DNA from 3 places in the Paenibacillus sp. PastF-3 genome. Region 2 is predicted to be linked to each of the others. Evidence: riboswitches for the same ligand, from Rfam matches in the RefSeq annotation. Region 2 holds a riboswitch; each other region holds the start of a gene.
The links. Region 2 has a riboswitch for cobalamin ahead of metE (5-methyltetrahydropteroyltriglutamate--homocysteine S-methyltransferase). Riboswitches for the same ligand answer to the same signal wherever they lie in the genome.
Positions count from the first base shown of each region.

Region 1: linked by a shared signal. The riboswitch ahead of M2444_RS32835 (S-layer homology domain-containing protein) and the one ahead of metE (5-methyltetrahydropteroyltriglutamate--homocysteine S-methyltransferase) in region 2 are both predicted to bind cobalamin.
Region 3: linked by a shared signal. The riboswitch ahead of M2444_RS13365 (anaerobic ribonucleoside triphosphate reductase) and the one ahead of metE (5-methyltetrahydropteroyltriglutamate--homocysteine S-methyltransferase) in region 2 are both predicted to bind cobalamin.

Region 1 covers NZ_JARXWM010000033.1:2,175-6,933, forward strand. The annotation lists gene M2444_RS32825 (cellulase family glycosylhydrolase) at 1-722, opposite strand, end outside; gene M2444_RS32830 (hypothetical protein) at 942-1,520, shown strand; cobalamin riboswitch at 1,611-1,811, shown strand; gene M2444_RS32835 (S-layer homology domain-containing protein) at 2,077-4,759, shown strand, end outside.
Region 2 covers NZ_JARXWM010000003.1:173,118-177,876, reverse strand. The annotation lists gene M2444_RS08065 (FtsX-like permease family protein) at 1-146, shown strand, start outside; gene M2444_RS08060 (DedA family protein) at 164-787, shown strand; gene M2444_RS08055 (undecaprenyl-diphosphate phosphatase) at 837-1,697, shown strand; cobalamin riboswitch at 1,991-2,195, shown strand; gene metE (5-methyltetrahydropteroyltriglutamate--homocysteine S-methyltransferase) at 2,452-4,752, shown strand.
Region 3 covers NZ_JARXWM010000005.1:380,802-385,560, forward strand. The annotation lists gene nrdG (anaerobic ribonucleoside-triphosphate reductase activating protein) at 1-268, opposite strand, end outside; gene M2444_RS13365 (anaerobic ribonucleoside triphosphate reductase) at 265-2,250, opposite strand; cobalamin riboswitch at 2,468-2,700, opposite strand; gene M2444_RS13370 (MTH1187 family thiamine-binding protein) at 3,077-3,385, shown strand; tRNA gene M2444_RS13375 (tRNA-Thr) at 3,480-3,551, shown strand; gene M2444_RS13380 (YjcZ family sporulation protein) at 3,757-3,888, shown strand; partial or broken gene M2444_RS13385 (NAD(P)H-dependent oxidoreductase) at 4,430-4,759, shown strand, end outside.

The DNA.
Region 1 (4,759 bases), on a different contig from region 2:
TGATCCATTCTAGGTTGGGTAGGAGAAGTCTCTAATGAAGGCAGCACTAGCGGACGGACATCATTCTTTCCACCTGAGTTTCGAACGATCTGATGGAAAGAATTGTTGAGCTCTGTAAGCATCTGTTCCATCTTCACTTCATCCGTACTTCCGCCATCCGTGAAACGAGGTTCATTAATGCTTTCGAACATCAGCTTATCGGATTTATCCTTGAAGCGGTCCGCAATTTGAGTCCATGCTGCGTTATAACGCGCGAGCGTTTCATCATGCTTCTCTTCCATATGACTTACCCATAACCAGGAGTCGTGATGGACGTTAATCATTACATAAAGCTTGGCGTCCAGCGCCCAGCCGACAACTTCTTCGACACGGTTGAGGTAAGCTTGATCAATGGTATAGTTCGGTGCTTCACCTATGTGTGAATCCCAAGTGATGGGAATCCGGATACTTTTGTAGCCTTGTGCGGCGATTTTCTTAATCAGTTCTTGGGTCACACGCGGATTGCCCCAGGAGGTTTCATCCTCACCTGTAGCATCTAGCGTATTGCCAAGGTTCCATCCGGGCTGCATATCGTCTACATAGGATTGGATCTTACTCTTTGGTGCTGGCTTAGCTTGTTGCTCGTCCTTAGTGGCAGCGGCGGCAATGGATGAGAACAAAGAAAGCAGAAGAGCGGTGACAAGGGTCAATGATAAGAAGTGTTTCTGGATTCGAGTAGTCATTGAATTCTCCTTTGTAAGATCATTTTTGAGGATGCTTAAACCGGACCTTCATTACTACTTTGGTGCTTAGATGATCATATACACCTCCATTAATTTGTTGTAAACGATTACCAAATACCCTAACATAGAATAATTTCAACGAGTACCTTACTAATTTGTGGTAAATTCATATATGAATTAGTGATTTGCAGTGATTCCAAAGTTATGGAGGGCAATCCAGTGAGCAGATTTCATTACATAGGCTCGGCTACAGAGCTTCCGTTAGGAGAAAGAGGCAGTGTACTGTCAGCAAAGACATATAATGAAGTGAAAAATTCCCCAGAGTATAAGAATCAAAGAGAGGCTTTACGCCTGCAAGGCATAATTCCTTTAGATGACATCGCAGATCTGTCTCATTTAAGAGATGAGGACTGTCTTGTATACGACTCGGAAGAAGATGCAGCGGGTATTTTTATAGAGGAACTTGGGTATTGGAACGATGAGATTCGCAAGCATTTTCGGAGTCCATATGTATACCGGATTTCACCGAATTGGGGCGGCTTCTCTGTATCCCCTAAGCTAAAAGATACGCTACCAGGATCGTATGATGCCTCACTCAAGTGTTGTCGGGAGTTATTTAGGCTTATGACAGATTATGGGGTATCTGGTGCCGAGTTTGAGCTTTATACTTGTTGGGCTGAGGAAGAAGGGCTCCTACGAAATAAAAAGTATGATCGAATCTTTGATTTGGCCTCTTTGTCACTGGAGGAGGGCTTTGAGCTGAGAGAAAAAGAGTATATTGTGGTTAAAATGATTTGATATTCAATAGGATTATCGCTAACTACTCGTTATACAAAAAACAAATATTGCATGACAAAAGCATCTATATTAGATATGATGGAGCATGAAAAATTAATATTAGCAATAGGTGCCAATTATGAATGTTTCGGAAATGCAATCATAGATTGGTTAAATGGAAAGCGGGTGTGAGTCCCGCGCGGTCCCGCCGCTGTGAAAGAGGAGTCCTTGCAAGGTACCACTGGGAAACTGGGAAGGTAGCAAGGGTGATGATACTTGAGCCAGAATATCTGCCTGTTTCTGATACACCATTAAACTCTACGAGCGATAGAGGGGTGTTTGATATAGTATATGCCTGCTATTATTGCGGTTCACTATCTTAAACCTCTTGACGTTATGTTGAGTGGTTTTTTTGTAGTGCTAAAAATATAAGAAAGTATAAGTTTAGCACCTATACTCTATGTCTTATATTTCTCGCTAAACGCATAACGTCCTTATAAGGACGCCGAGGGCGTTATGCTTGGAAAGTTTATTCTGTTTTTTTATCATAGGAAGAGAAGGGAAGGGTTATGGAAACATGAAGAAAAATAAGTTTTTAGCTTGGTTACTCATTGTAGCTGTATTTATCACGACGTTCTCTACAAGCGTAATCCCGGCTCATGCGAATGAAGCAATTGCCGATAGTGCAGTTGTAACAACAGAGGTTAATCAAGCTCTAGTAGAGCAGATTAATGCGTTAGTACAAGAGCCAGATACAGAGAAGCCTACGATATTAATAGAAGGTATACAAGATAAACAAGAAGTATCCAGTAAAGATTTAAGCTTCAAAGTAGTGGTTACAGACAATGTCTATAAAGACATTATCCCAGTAGTAAAGCTGAACCAAGTCGTTCTGTCAGCTACTAATGGTGAGTACAAAGCCTCTCTTAACCCAGGTAGTAACGTAATCGCAGTAACGGCTGTAGATGGCGCTGGGAACAAAGCAGATAATGTAACCTATCAGGTTACTTATAAAATCACTGCCAAAGAACAGTTAGATAAAAGCTTGGCTTACATCGTTAACACTGTAAAGAATCCGTCATTTGGAACAGGTAGCGGAGAATGGTCGATTCTTTCTCTAGCACGTGCGAACTATAAAGTACCAAGTGGTTATTATGATCTCTATTACAACAATGTAGCTACGAAAATAACATCGATTATCAAAGAGGATGGAAAACTCGACGCCAATAAAAGCACAGAGAATTCCAGAGCAATTCTAGGACTGACCTCTATCGGAAAAGATATCACGAATGTTGCAGGTCATGATCTAAGAAATGCACTCGCTGATTATCAATATATTCAGAAGCAAGGGCTTAATGGTCCCATATTTGCTCTGATTGCACTAGATAGTCATGACTACGGAATTCCAGTATTATTCCCTGATCCTGATGAGAAGGGAGTTATATATCAAAGCACAAGAGAAAACCTGGTTCAGTACATCTTAGATAGAGAAGTTAAAAAAGGTGCAGCAGATGCCGGGGGCTGGGCTTTAGGTGTAACCAAAGCAGACGTCGATATGACCGGGATGGCGATGCAAGCACTTGCGCCTTATTACGCAACGAATCCTAATGTAAAAGCTGCCGTGGATCGGGCGATTGCATGGTTATCGAGTGTACAAAATGCTCAAGGTGGATTTACAAGCTGGGGAAGCACAAGCAGTGAGAGCATCGCACAGATTGTTGTTGCCTTAACTGGCGTAGGCGTAGATCCGCACAGTGACCCTAAGTTTATTAAAGAAGGAAATTCACTTATAGATGCTTTACTTAGCTTCTCTGGGCCGGATGGTGGATTCAAGCATATTCTCACCGGAAAAGTAGACGCTATGGCTACGGATCAAGGCACATATGCACTCGTATCCTATGATCGTCTAATCAATAATAGCAACCGTCTCTATGACATGAATGATGTTCAATTAGAGCAGCCGGAAGTACCGACTCCAGATGTAGCCAAGCAGCATTTGGATAAGAGCCTTGCCTATCTTGTTAAAACCGTAACGAATCCGACTTATTTCGGAGAGTGGTCCATTCTTTCTTTAGCACGTGCAAACTACGATGTGCCTAATGATTATTATGATCTCTATTACAACAATATAGCTACGAAAGTAGCAGCCTTAATAAAGGATGGAAAAATCGATACTACGGCAAGTACAGAGTATTCCAGATTGATTTTAGGACTTACCTCTATTGGAAAAGATATCACGAATGTCGCGGGGTATGATCTGAGAAAAACGCTTGCTGATTATCAATACATTCAGAAGCAAGGAAATAATGGTCCTATATTTGCTCTAATTGCGCTAGATAGTCATAACTATGATATTCCAGTAGCGCCAGCAGGTAAAGTTCAAACCACAAGAGAAAACCTGATTCAGTATATTTTAGATAATGAGATTAAAAAAGGTACAGTAGAAGCCGGTGGTTGGGCATTAGGTACGGCGAAAGCCGATGTCGATATGACGGCTATGGCAATACAAGCACTTGCACCTTATTACGCAAAGGATTCTAATGTAAAAGCTGCCGTAGATCGGGCCATTGCATGGTTATCGAGTAATCAAAATAATGATGGTAGTTATACAAGCTGGGGAAGCACAAGCAGTGAAAGCATCTCGCAAGTTATTGTTGCTTTAACTAGCGTAGGTGTTAACCCAGACAATGATGTTAGGTTTATCAAGAATGGCAAGTCTCTTATTGATGCATTACTTGTCTTTGCTGCACCTGATGGTGGATTTAAGCACACCTTAACAGGATCAGTAAATGGAATGGCTACGGACCAAGGCACGTATGCACTTGTGTCCTATGATCGTCTGATCAATCATAGTAACCGTCTCTTTGATATGAATGATGTGAAATTGGAACAACCAGAAGGACCGGGACCTGGGCAACCAGAGGGTCCAAAAGAACTTCCGTTACCGTCTGGTGATCACCCAAAAGTTGATATCCCAATTGACTCTCAAGATTATATCGTTCCAATCAGAACAGGAGATAGCAACAAGGAAATAACGGTAGTTATTCCTAAAAATCAACAATCGAAGGTTAGTGTTAGTTTACCAAATAACAGCGATCTTCCTCAGATTGAAGCTACCAAAGGTGACGTATCCGTAGTCATTCCTAAGGGTGCAAAAGTTACCCGTGGAGATGCCTCAGCAATTGAACTTTTGTCACCTTTTACAGGCACAGAAGCTGCACTAAAAGATAGTCTGAATCAGATTATTTCCCAGGATAAGA
Region 2 (4,759 bases):
CCTTTATTGCGCTTCAGCGGTTGTTCTACTTATCTATTGCTGTGGAGACCGGGGCGGTGTTATTGGGATATTTGGCTGTCCAGGGACTTTACTTCTTTTTTATTCGCAGCCGTTATTTACGCAACTTGAAGAAGAACTTGATCTGAATAATGGGGGTTACGAAATGCAAGCATGGATTACAGATTTTATGGAGCAGTTTGGTTACTTTGGTATTTTCCTGATGCTCGCTTTTGAAAATATATTTCCACCAATTCCTTCCGAAGTGATCCTTCCTTTTGGAGGATTCATGACAACCACAACGAATTTGACCATTCCTGGGGTAATCATTGCTGCTACGCTTGGCTCACTGCTGGGTGCAGTGATTCTTTATTATATCGGTCGTTTGTTGGATGTAAATCGATTGGAAAAGATTGTTGAACGCTGGGGCGGCCTACTCCGGATTAGCAAAAAGGACATCCACAAGGCTGACGCTTGGTTTGACAAATATGGCTATTGGACCGTATTATTTTGTCGGATGGTTCCATTAGTGCGTAGTTTGATCTCGATCCCAGCAGGGATGTCGGGCATGAAATTTGGAGTGTTTATGATCTTCACAACGATTGGTACGCTGGGATGGAATCTATTGCTGGTGCTTATTGGGGCGGCATTGGGTGAGTCCTGGGAAGACATCGCCATGTATATGGATATGTACTCTAACGTAGTGTACGTGCTTCTTGCAGGTGGAGTAGTGATCCTGGGATATTTGTTCTTCCGCAAGCGCAGCCGGAAAATGAACACCGAAGGTTGAGCCGAGAAGGACTTATAGATAAAAGTTATGATTAAAAGGAGGAGAACAAATGGAGCTATTAACGATTATTAAAGCTATTATTTTGGGAATTGTTGAAGGATTGACTGAATTTGCTCCGGTATCCTCCACGGGTCATATGATTATTGTTGATGATATGTGGTTAAAATCGACAGAGTTATTTGGGCAATATACGGCCAATACGTTCAAAGTGGTTATACAGCTGGGGTCAATATTAGCAGTTGTAGTTATTTTTAGAAATAGGTTCATTGAATTGTTGGGCTTAAAGCGCTTCAGCCGCAAGCAGTTGGATCCTGTAACCGAGCAACAACCACAGCTTGAAAAAGGCGGCCACCTTAAGCTTACACAGGTGCTTGTAGGCTTAGTGCCAGCAGGCGTGCTGGGGGTTCTGTTTAATGATTATATTGACGAACATTTATTCTCTACATCTACCGTGTTAATCGGTCTAGTAGTCGGTGCTGTATTAATGATTATTGCGGATCTATTCGGACCTAAGAAGATTCAAACGGAGAGTGTCGATCAGATTACATATAAGCAGGCGCTAGGTGTTGGTCTGGTCCAGTGCTTCTCCTTGTGGCCGGGATTTTCACGTTCCGGGTCGACGATTTCTGGTGGTGTTCTTCTGGGTATGAGTCATCGCGCTGCTGCTGATTTCACGTTTATTATGGCTGTTCCAATCATGGCAGGCGCCAGTTTACTCTCACTGATGAAGAACTGGCAATATTTCACCATCGATGCCCTGCCGTTCTTCATTGCAGGCTTTATCAGTGCCTTTGTGTTTGCGCTATTATCGATGCGTTTCTTCTTGAAATTGATCAACCGGATTAAGCTTTTACCATTTGCTATATATCGCATAGTACTTGCTGCAGTAGTATATTTCGTGTTTTTCTAAATCCGTTATAAGGAATCGATATAACCAAAGCCCCCGTCATCTATTGCAGATGACGGGGGCTTTCACGTATGATGACATCAGATTAAGACACTCACTTTATTGATGATAAGGATAAAGTAAAAGTTTCACTTTATTCTTATTATTCTCGCATAAACGTCTTACCGTCCTTAAAAAGGACGCCGAAGACGTTTTAGCGATTAAATGATAAGAAAGTATAAGTTTCACACAATACTTTCTTATTATTCTCGCATAAACGCTTACCGTCCTTAAAAGGACGCCAATGGCGTTTTAGCTTGAAAATAACGGAGACAGGTGCTTGCCGGAATTAGTAATTCGGTAGGCTTAAAAGGGAAGTTCGGTTCGAAGCCGATGCGGTCCCGCCACTGTAACGGAAGAGTCCATAGCAACATATGTCACTGGCAATTTACTACTGCTGGGAAGACTGCTAAGGATGCTGACACCGCTAGCCAGGAGACCTGCCTGTTTCAACAGCACTGCTTCACCTACGGAGGATAGGAAGGTGTTAGACGTTAACCATAGGTATATTATGGGCGTCTTTCCCTTTGACTTTTTTTAGGGAAAGGCGCTTTTTTTAAAAATATAAGAAAGTATAAGTTTTGCACCTATACTTTATGTCTTATATTTCTCGCTAAAATGCTTACCGTCCTTACAAGGACGCCGAAGGCGTTTATGCTTATAGGAATGCAAGTGATATCAAGTCCAAAATAAGAAAATGGAGAAGGGGAGCTGCAAAGTGACGAACAAAGTAAAAGTAAGTAATCTTGGCTATCCAAGAATCGGAAAAAACCGCGAGTGGAAGAAAACGTTGGAAGCCTTCTGGGCGGGGAAAATAAATGAGGAAGAATTCCGTACTGAAATGACAGGCATTCAGCTTCAGCATTTGAAGACTCAGCAGGAGGCAGGAATTGATTTCATTCCGGTAAATGATTTTACATTCTACGATCATGTGCTGGATACAGCTGTTATGTTCGGGATCGTACCTCCACGTTATGCGTATGACGGTGGCGACATTGGACTTGATCTTTATTTTGCGATGGCTAGAGGAAATGCTGAGGCTACCGCTTGTGAGATGACTAAATGGTTCAATACGAACTATCATTACATCGTTCCAGAGATTGGTGCACAAACGCCGCGTCTGACCGAGAACAAACCACTGGAAGCTTATCGTTTTGCCAAGTCCCAAGGGGGAATTGAGGGTAAACCTGTAGTTTTAGGCCTTTATACATTCCTTAAGTTGTCAAAAGGTTTTGCATCTGCGGATATTGCGAAGATTGCTGCTCGGTTTCTTCCGGTTTACATTCAGCTGTTGCAGGAACTGAAGCAAGAAGGAGTATGCTGGGTACAGATGGATGAACCAGCAATTGTTACAGGAATAAATGAGTCAGAATTATCCTTACTTCACTCGATTTACACAGAAATTGCTGAATCCGTGCCTGGTTTAAATATTATTCTGCAGACTTACTTTGAAGCTGCTGAACCGCTGGAGGCATTGTTCAAACTTCCGGTACAAGGTTTAGGTCTTGATTTTGTCCATGATGGCGGGACGAACCTGGCATCGATTGAACGTCTTGGCTGGCCTGAGGATAAGTGGCTGGGAGCGGGTATTATTGACGGACGCAACATCTGGCGCTCGGATCTGGATGCTAAGCTGCAGCTAATCGAGAAGCTGAGTGTACATGTACCGCTTGATCGTCTTATTCTACAGCCTTCTTGCAGTTTGCTGCATGTTCCGGTTACTGTTCAGGGTGAGGCGAAGCTGAAGACAACCGTCAAGGCTGCATTAGCCTTTGCTGATGAGAAGCTTAGTGAGCTTGGCCTGCTTGCTGCAGCCTTAGAGGGTACAGGAGAAGCTGCTGCTGCGTTGACAGCCAGTCGCGAAGCCCTTACTGCCTTCCGTTCGCTTCCTGAACGCGGCCGTAAGGATGTTGCGGAGCAAGTTCTTGGACTTGCAGATTTACCGGACCAACGCAGTCTACCGTTTGCTGAGCGCCTGAAGGTGCAGCAGGAGAAATGGCAGCTGCCACTTCTGCCAACGACAACGATCGGAAGCTTTCCACAGACCGTAGAAGTACGTCAGGCAAGGTTGAAATGGCGTAAAGGGGTATGGAATCAAGAGCGCTATGATGGGTTCGTACGTGAGCAGATCGCGGATGCAATTACCTTCCAAGAAAAACTAGGTCTGGATGTACTCGTGCACGGTGAGTTCGAAAGAACGGATATGGTGGAGTTTTTCGGGGAGAAGCTAGATGGTTACTTATTTACTAGTAATGGCTGGGTTCAATCCTATGGATCTCGCTGCGTGAAGCCACCGGTTATTTATGCGGATATAGCTTTTATTCAGCCTATGACTGTGAAAGAGAGCGTTTATGCTCAGTCGTTAACTGCCCTTCCTGTTAAAGGTATGTTGACTGGTCCTGTTACAATCCTCAATTGGTCTTTCGTACGTGATGACCTTAGTCGGGAAGCAGTAGCCAATCAAATTGCCTTAGCGCTCCGTCATGAAGTTAAAGCTTTGGAGGATGCAGGCATAGAGATGATTCAAGTAGATGAACCGGCTATCCGTGAAGGGCTTCCTTTGAAGGCTGAAGATCATGAGGCATACTTGAATTGGGCGGTGAAGTCGTTCCGTATCGCAACGAATCATGTGAAGGCTACAACACAAATTCATACCCACATGTGCTATAGCGAATTCAATGACATGATCGACTCCATTTCCGCGATGGATGCGGATGTCATCTCTATAGAAACTTCCCGTAGCCATGGGGAATTGATCGTTAGCTTTGAAGAACAGGAATATGATAAGGGAATCGGTCTTGGTGTATATGACATCCATAGTCCACGGGTTCCTGCTGTAGAAGAAATGACAGCTGCTATTGATCGTGCGCTGCGGGTGCTCGACCCTGAACAGTTCTGGATTAATCCGGATTGCGGCCTTAAGACACGTGGCTGGCAGGAGACGGAAGATGCACTTCGTAACATGGTAAAGGCTGCTGCTATTGCAAGAGAAAAGGCAGGAGTTAGTGCCTCCAAATAGCATTAGA
Region 3 (4,759 bases), on a different contig from region 2:
GAAGCTCATGAATGAACCCAAGTACCTCTTCTGCCGAGAAAAAAGGATCGCCGCCTGCTAGTGTTAAACCATCCAGCAATGGGTTAGCGGCGATTTCTGCAATGATTTCATGTTGACGTTCTAAGGTGAAAACTTCTCCATATTTAAAATTCCATGTCTCGGGATTAAAGCATCCCGGGCAACGATGGCGGCAGCCGCTGATGAAGAGGACGGCCCGCATGCCCTCTCCCTCGTTAATCGACTCCGGATAGTATCCGCAAATATTCATAGATGCTTAACACGATCCCGTACTTCGGCTTGTTTGGCGGCGTTGAAGCGGGTCTGATAGTCGCCAGTTAAATAACCTGTAACTCTGCGCAAACGACGGATGTGCACGTCATTCTCATGTGCGTTGCAGGAAGGACAGTTTGTCCCAATTACGCCTTCGTATCCGCAGCTTGAGCAGCGGTCAATCGGATGGTTAATGCTGAAGTAGCTGACCTGTTGTTCTAGTGCGTATTTAATGATTTTGATAAAAGCGGTTGGATTGCTGCGGGCATTACCGTTTAATTCGACATAAGAAATAGCCCCGGCATTGCAGTATTCATGGAAAGGAGCTTCCAAGCTGATCTTCTGAGCAGCGCCTAGATCATAGTATACAGGGATGTGGAAAGAGTTCGTATAATACTCACGGTCAGTTACGCCTGGAATAGAACCCAGTACCTTACGATCAATCTTGGTGAATTTACCGGACAGACCCTCGGCTGGTGTTGCGAACAAGGTGATGTTTAGATTCAGTTCTTCACTTTTCCGGTCGCAATACTCCCGCATATGACGTACGATAGCCACAGCCTTGGCATGGACTTCCATATCCTCGCCATGGTGTTTGCCGTACATGGCTTTCATGCATTCCGCCATACCGATGAAGCCGAGCGACAGACTACCATGCTTCAGCAGTTCACCTACAGAGTCTTCAGGAGCGAGGGTTTCGCCGCCTTCCCAGACGCCTTCTCGCATCATGAAATCGGATGCTTTAGCTTTTTGCGCGCTTTGGATGCAGAACCTATGAAGAAGTCCTTCCAGCGCAATGTCCATATAGTGATTTAGATCCTCATAGAAGCCAGCTTCGTCTGCGACGGTACGCCGGCCTGTTACTGTGCCGTGTGCCAGACCGAGCCGAACCAGATTCAGTGTATTAAAGGAAAGGTTGCCCTTCCCGGAGCAATGATTACGCCCAAAACGGTCACCGAGCACTCGAGTGCGGCAGCCCATTGTAGCAAATTCCGTATCAGGATCACTTGGATCATAATACTGCAAGTTGAGCGGAGCGTCTAGATTAGCAAAGTTCGGATACAGTCTGCGTGCAGAACATTCCGCTGCTTTTAGGAACAATTCATAGTTAGGATCGCCTTGCTGTTGGTTGATTCCTTGCTTGCATTTGAAGATTTGAATAGGGAATACAGGTGTTTCTCCGCTGCCAAGCCCGTTCATCGTTGCTGTTAGCAGGGAACTGATTACAAGCTGACCTTCTGGTGAAGTACAAGTACCATAATTGATACTGGTAAACGGAATTTGCCCGCCGGATCGGCTGGACATGGTATTGAGATTATGTACCATACTTTCAGCCGCTTGCAGGGTTTCGATTTCAGTTTCTTTCAGTGCATAACGGAACGATTTCGGATATACCTCGGCCAGATCGGTCCGGCTCATTGTGATCTCGCCCAAAGATTCATTAGCTTGTCCCTCATCAAAATAATCCAGACCCTTGCGGAACAGCTTAGCGAAGGATTTGGTTACATAAGGTGCCAGATCATAGTCGAGTTTATTGGCGGATACGCCGCCATATTGAGCATTTTGCTGGGATTGAAAAATGATTGCTACTAGTGACATAGCTGTCATTATGGAGTTCGGAGGACGAACACTGCCGTTACCGGTGTTGAAGCCTTCTCGGAGAAGCTTATCAAACGGGATAAAAATGCAGTTAGTCGTTCCGATTGCGTATTGATCCAGATCATGCACATAGACGACATTGTCATCAATGGCTTGCACCAGCTGCGGCGGCATCGTAAAGTTACGGGCGTACCATTTTGAATATTCACTGCCGAACTTGCTCATTTTACCGGAGAAACTCTCTCCGTTCAAATTGGCATTCTCGCGCAGCAAGTCCAAATCCCGGCTGTCGATAATATCGCGTCCTAAATCAATGAGCTCTTCTAAAAGAACTTCCCGTGCATTTGTTGTACCGTTAAATTGTCTCTCCAACAACGTCATTGTATAGCTCTCCTCTCAGTCTATCGTCCTATCATTAAGAAGTGGGGCCGCATAAGCGGCCGTATATTCATTGTGATCTCATAAAAAAAGCATCCCCTAGCGAGGATGGCTGAAAATGCCCGATGCGTTATGTAAATATCCACACAGATATTTGTAGTGGTCTCTAAGAAGATGACCGCATGCGGACACCGCTCCTGTTCCTCGCAGGCACTCATAGTTGGTGTCGTCGAAACAGGCAGGTCTCCTGGCTTCCGTAGGACCTCTCAGCGCCTTCCCAAGGGGTTCTTACCCTCAGTGGCTTCTGCCAGGAGATCTGCCCATCTTTAGCTTCTAAAAGCTTGTAAAGGGCATCCGGTTACAGTGGCGGGACCGCAGCGGATTTTCACCGTACTTCCCTATTAAGCTCTAATTCCGATTAAGGATCAAAGCGCCTGTCTCCACTATATTTTGTTGTCGTTAGATAAAAATAACCCAAGATGTTGTGTTTGTAAACAGTTTTTTAGAAAACCCGCGCGGGGAGCGGGTTCTTCAAAAGTACTCCACAAATGATCCACAGGCTGTCCATAAGTAATCCACAATTGATCCACAGGCATATGAAAAATGATTCATAAATTGTCCGAAAAGATGCCACAAAGAGTCCATAAATGTAGTGCAGACGACCCTAGAATTCACGTAAGAAAAAATACCCGTGGCGAAAGTCATATTTCGAAGAATTTTTTGGGGAAAGAAGAAGGGGCATAATAAAGCTGAGATCATTTGTGGGAGAGCGGTGGAGTTGTTACAATAGAAGGAGACACATACTTTAAAATTCCGAGGAGGTATTCCCATGCCTATTGCTGAAGTAACCGTTATTCCGATTGGAACAGGTAGTACGAGCCTTAGCAGCTATGTTGCGGATATGCAGCGAGTGCTGAAGACGGTAGAAGGGATTACTTATGAGCTTACATCCATGGGTACAATTATCGAAGGGCCTCTTCAGCGTATTTTTGCTGCAGTCGAGGCGCTGCACGAGTCTCCTTTTGCCGCAGGTGCAGAGCGTGTCTCTACCTCACTTAAAATAGACGACCGCCGAGATAAACCCTCCACTAGCCGTGGAAAGCTGGAATCTGTGGAGCGTAAACTACAGGTGGAATAGCAGTTCGGGAGAGTAGGGAAATAGAGAAAATAGGCTTGCGTTTCTAGGTGAAAGTTGTATAATATTTTTTGTTTGACAGAAAAATCAGCTTTAAGCTGGTGTAGCTCAGGGGTAGAGCAACGCACTCGTAATGCGTAGGCCGGGGGTTCAATTCCCTTCACCAGCATATCTAAGAATTGCGCATGGCACGGCTTCCGGGATTTCGGGACCGTGCCATTTGTCTTGAAATCATCTATTTTCTAACATTCTTCTAACCTTTGCCTACGGTAGGGGCTTTAAATGGATAGATATCTAATTACCTATTTACCCAAGCACTATAGTGTGGATTTCATAAGCTAAGATGAACTTAAATACAAAGGAGAAAATTTAAAATGAGCGAAAATATTGCTGGCTTTGGTGGTGTCGGATATGGTGGCGGTATCGGAGGAGCCTTTACATCTACCGGTGCAATCTTGGTACTGTTTATCCTCCTTGTAATTATTTCTAAGACTATCTTGCTATAAAATGAGAAGGATGTTTTGCTTGGAAGCTTGAGGGTGTGCTTCCACAGAGTTATATCAGCCTTAATCTGGTGTAGCCCAGGGGTTCAATTTCCTTCACCAGCATATCTAAGAATGGAATAACGGCGCGGTTTTCGGGGATCCCCGAACCGCGCCGTTTGTCTTGAAATCACCTATCTTCTAACATCCATCTAACCTTTACTCAAGTAAAATGAGGGATCAGTCGTAATCCTGACCTCTTTGCACGTTTCAAGAATGGAGTCGCCGATCCCTCGAAGGGCTGCTTCTTGTAAGTTGGGGAGAACATGTGAATAAGTATCCAGTGTAACATTGATGGAGGAATGACCCAGTCTCTCTTGTGTGATATTTGGGTGTACACCGAAGATGAGAATCACCCCGAAGACTGTACGTCAATATACGTGCAGACAGGTTGCAATGCTTACCTTTAGGTAAGTACGTGAACTAAAAGTGCATACTTACGCGATGGCGTGATGGGAGGTATAACTCAAGTCCTAAATCTGATTCAAACATGGAGGATACACCATTGAAAACACTTGTTGTCGTTACGCACCCAAACATCGAAACATCCGTTGTTAATAAACGCTGGATCGAAGAACTCCATAAATATCCAGACAAATATACGGTACATGAGCTGTACAAAGCCTATCCCGATGAAAAAATCAACGTGGAAAAGGAACAACAACTAAATGAAGCGCATGATAAGCTCGTCTTACAATTCCCTGTCTACTGGTTTAGTAGTCCGCCTCTGCTTAAAAAGTGGCTGGACGAAGTATTTAACTTACGGATGGGCATATGGCTCGAAGAGTGATAAATTAAGAAATCGTAAAATCGCATTAGCTGTAACTGCCGGAGG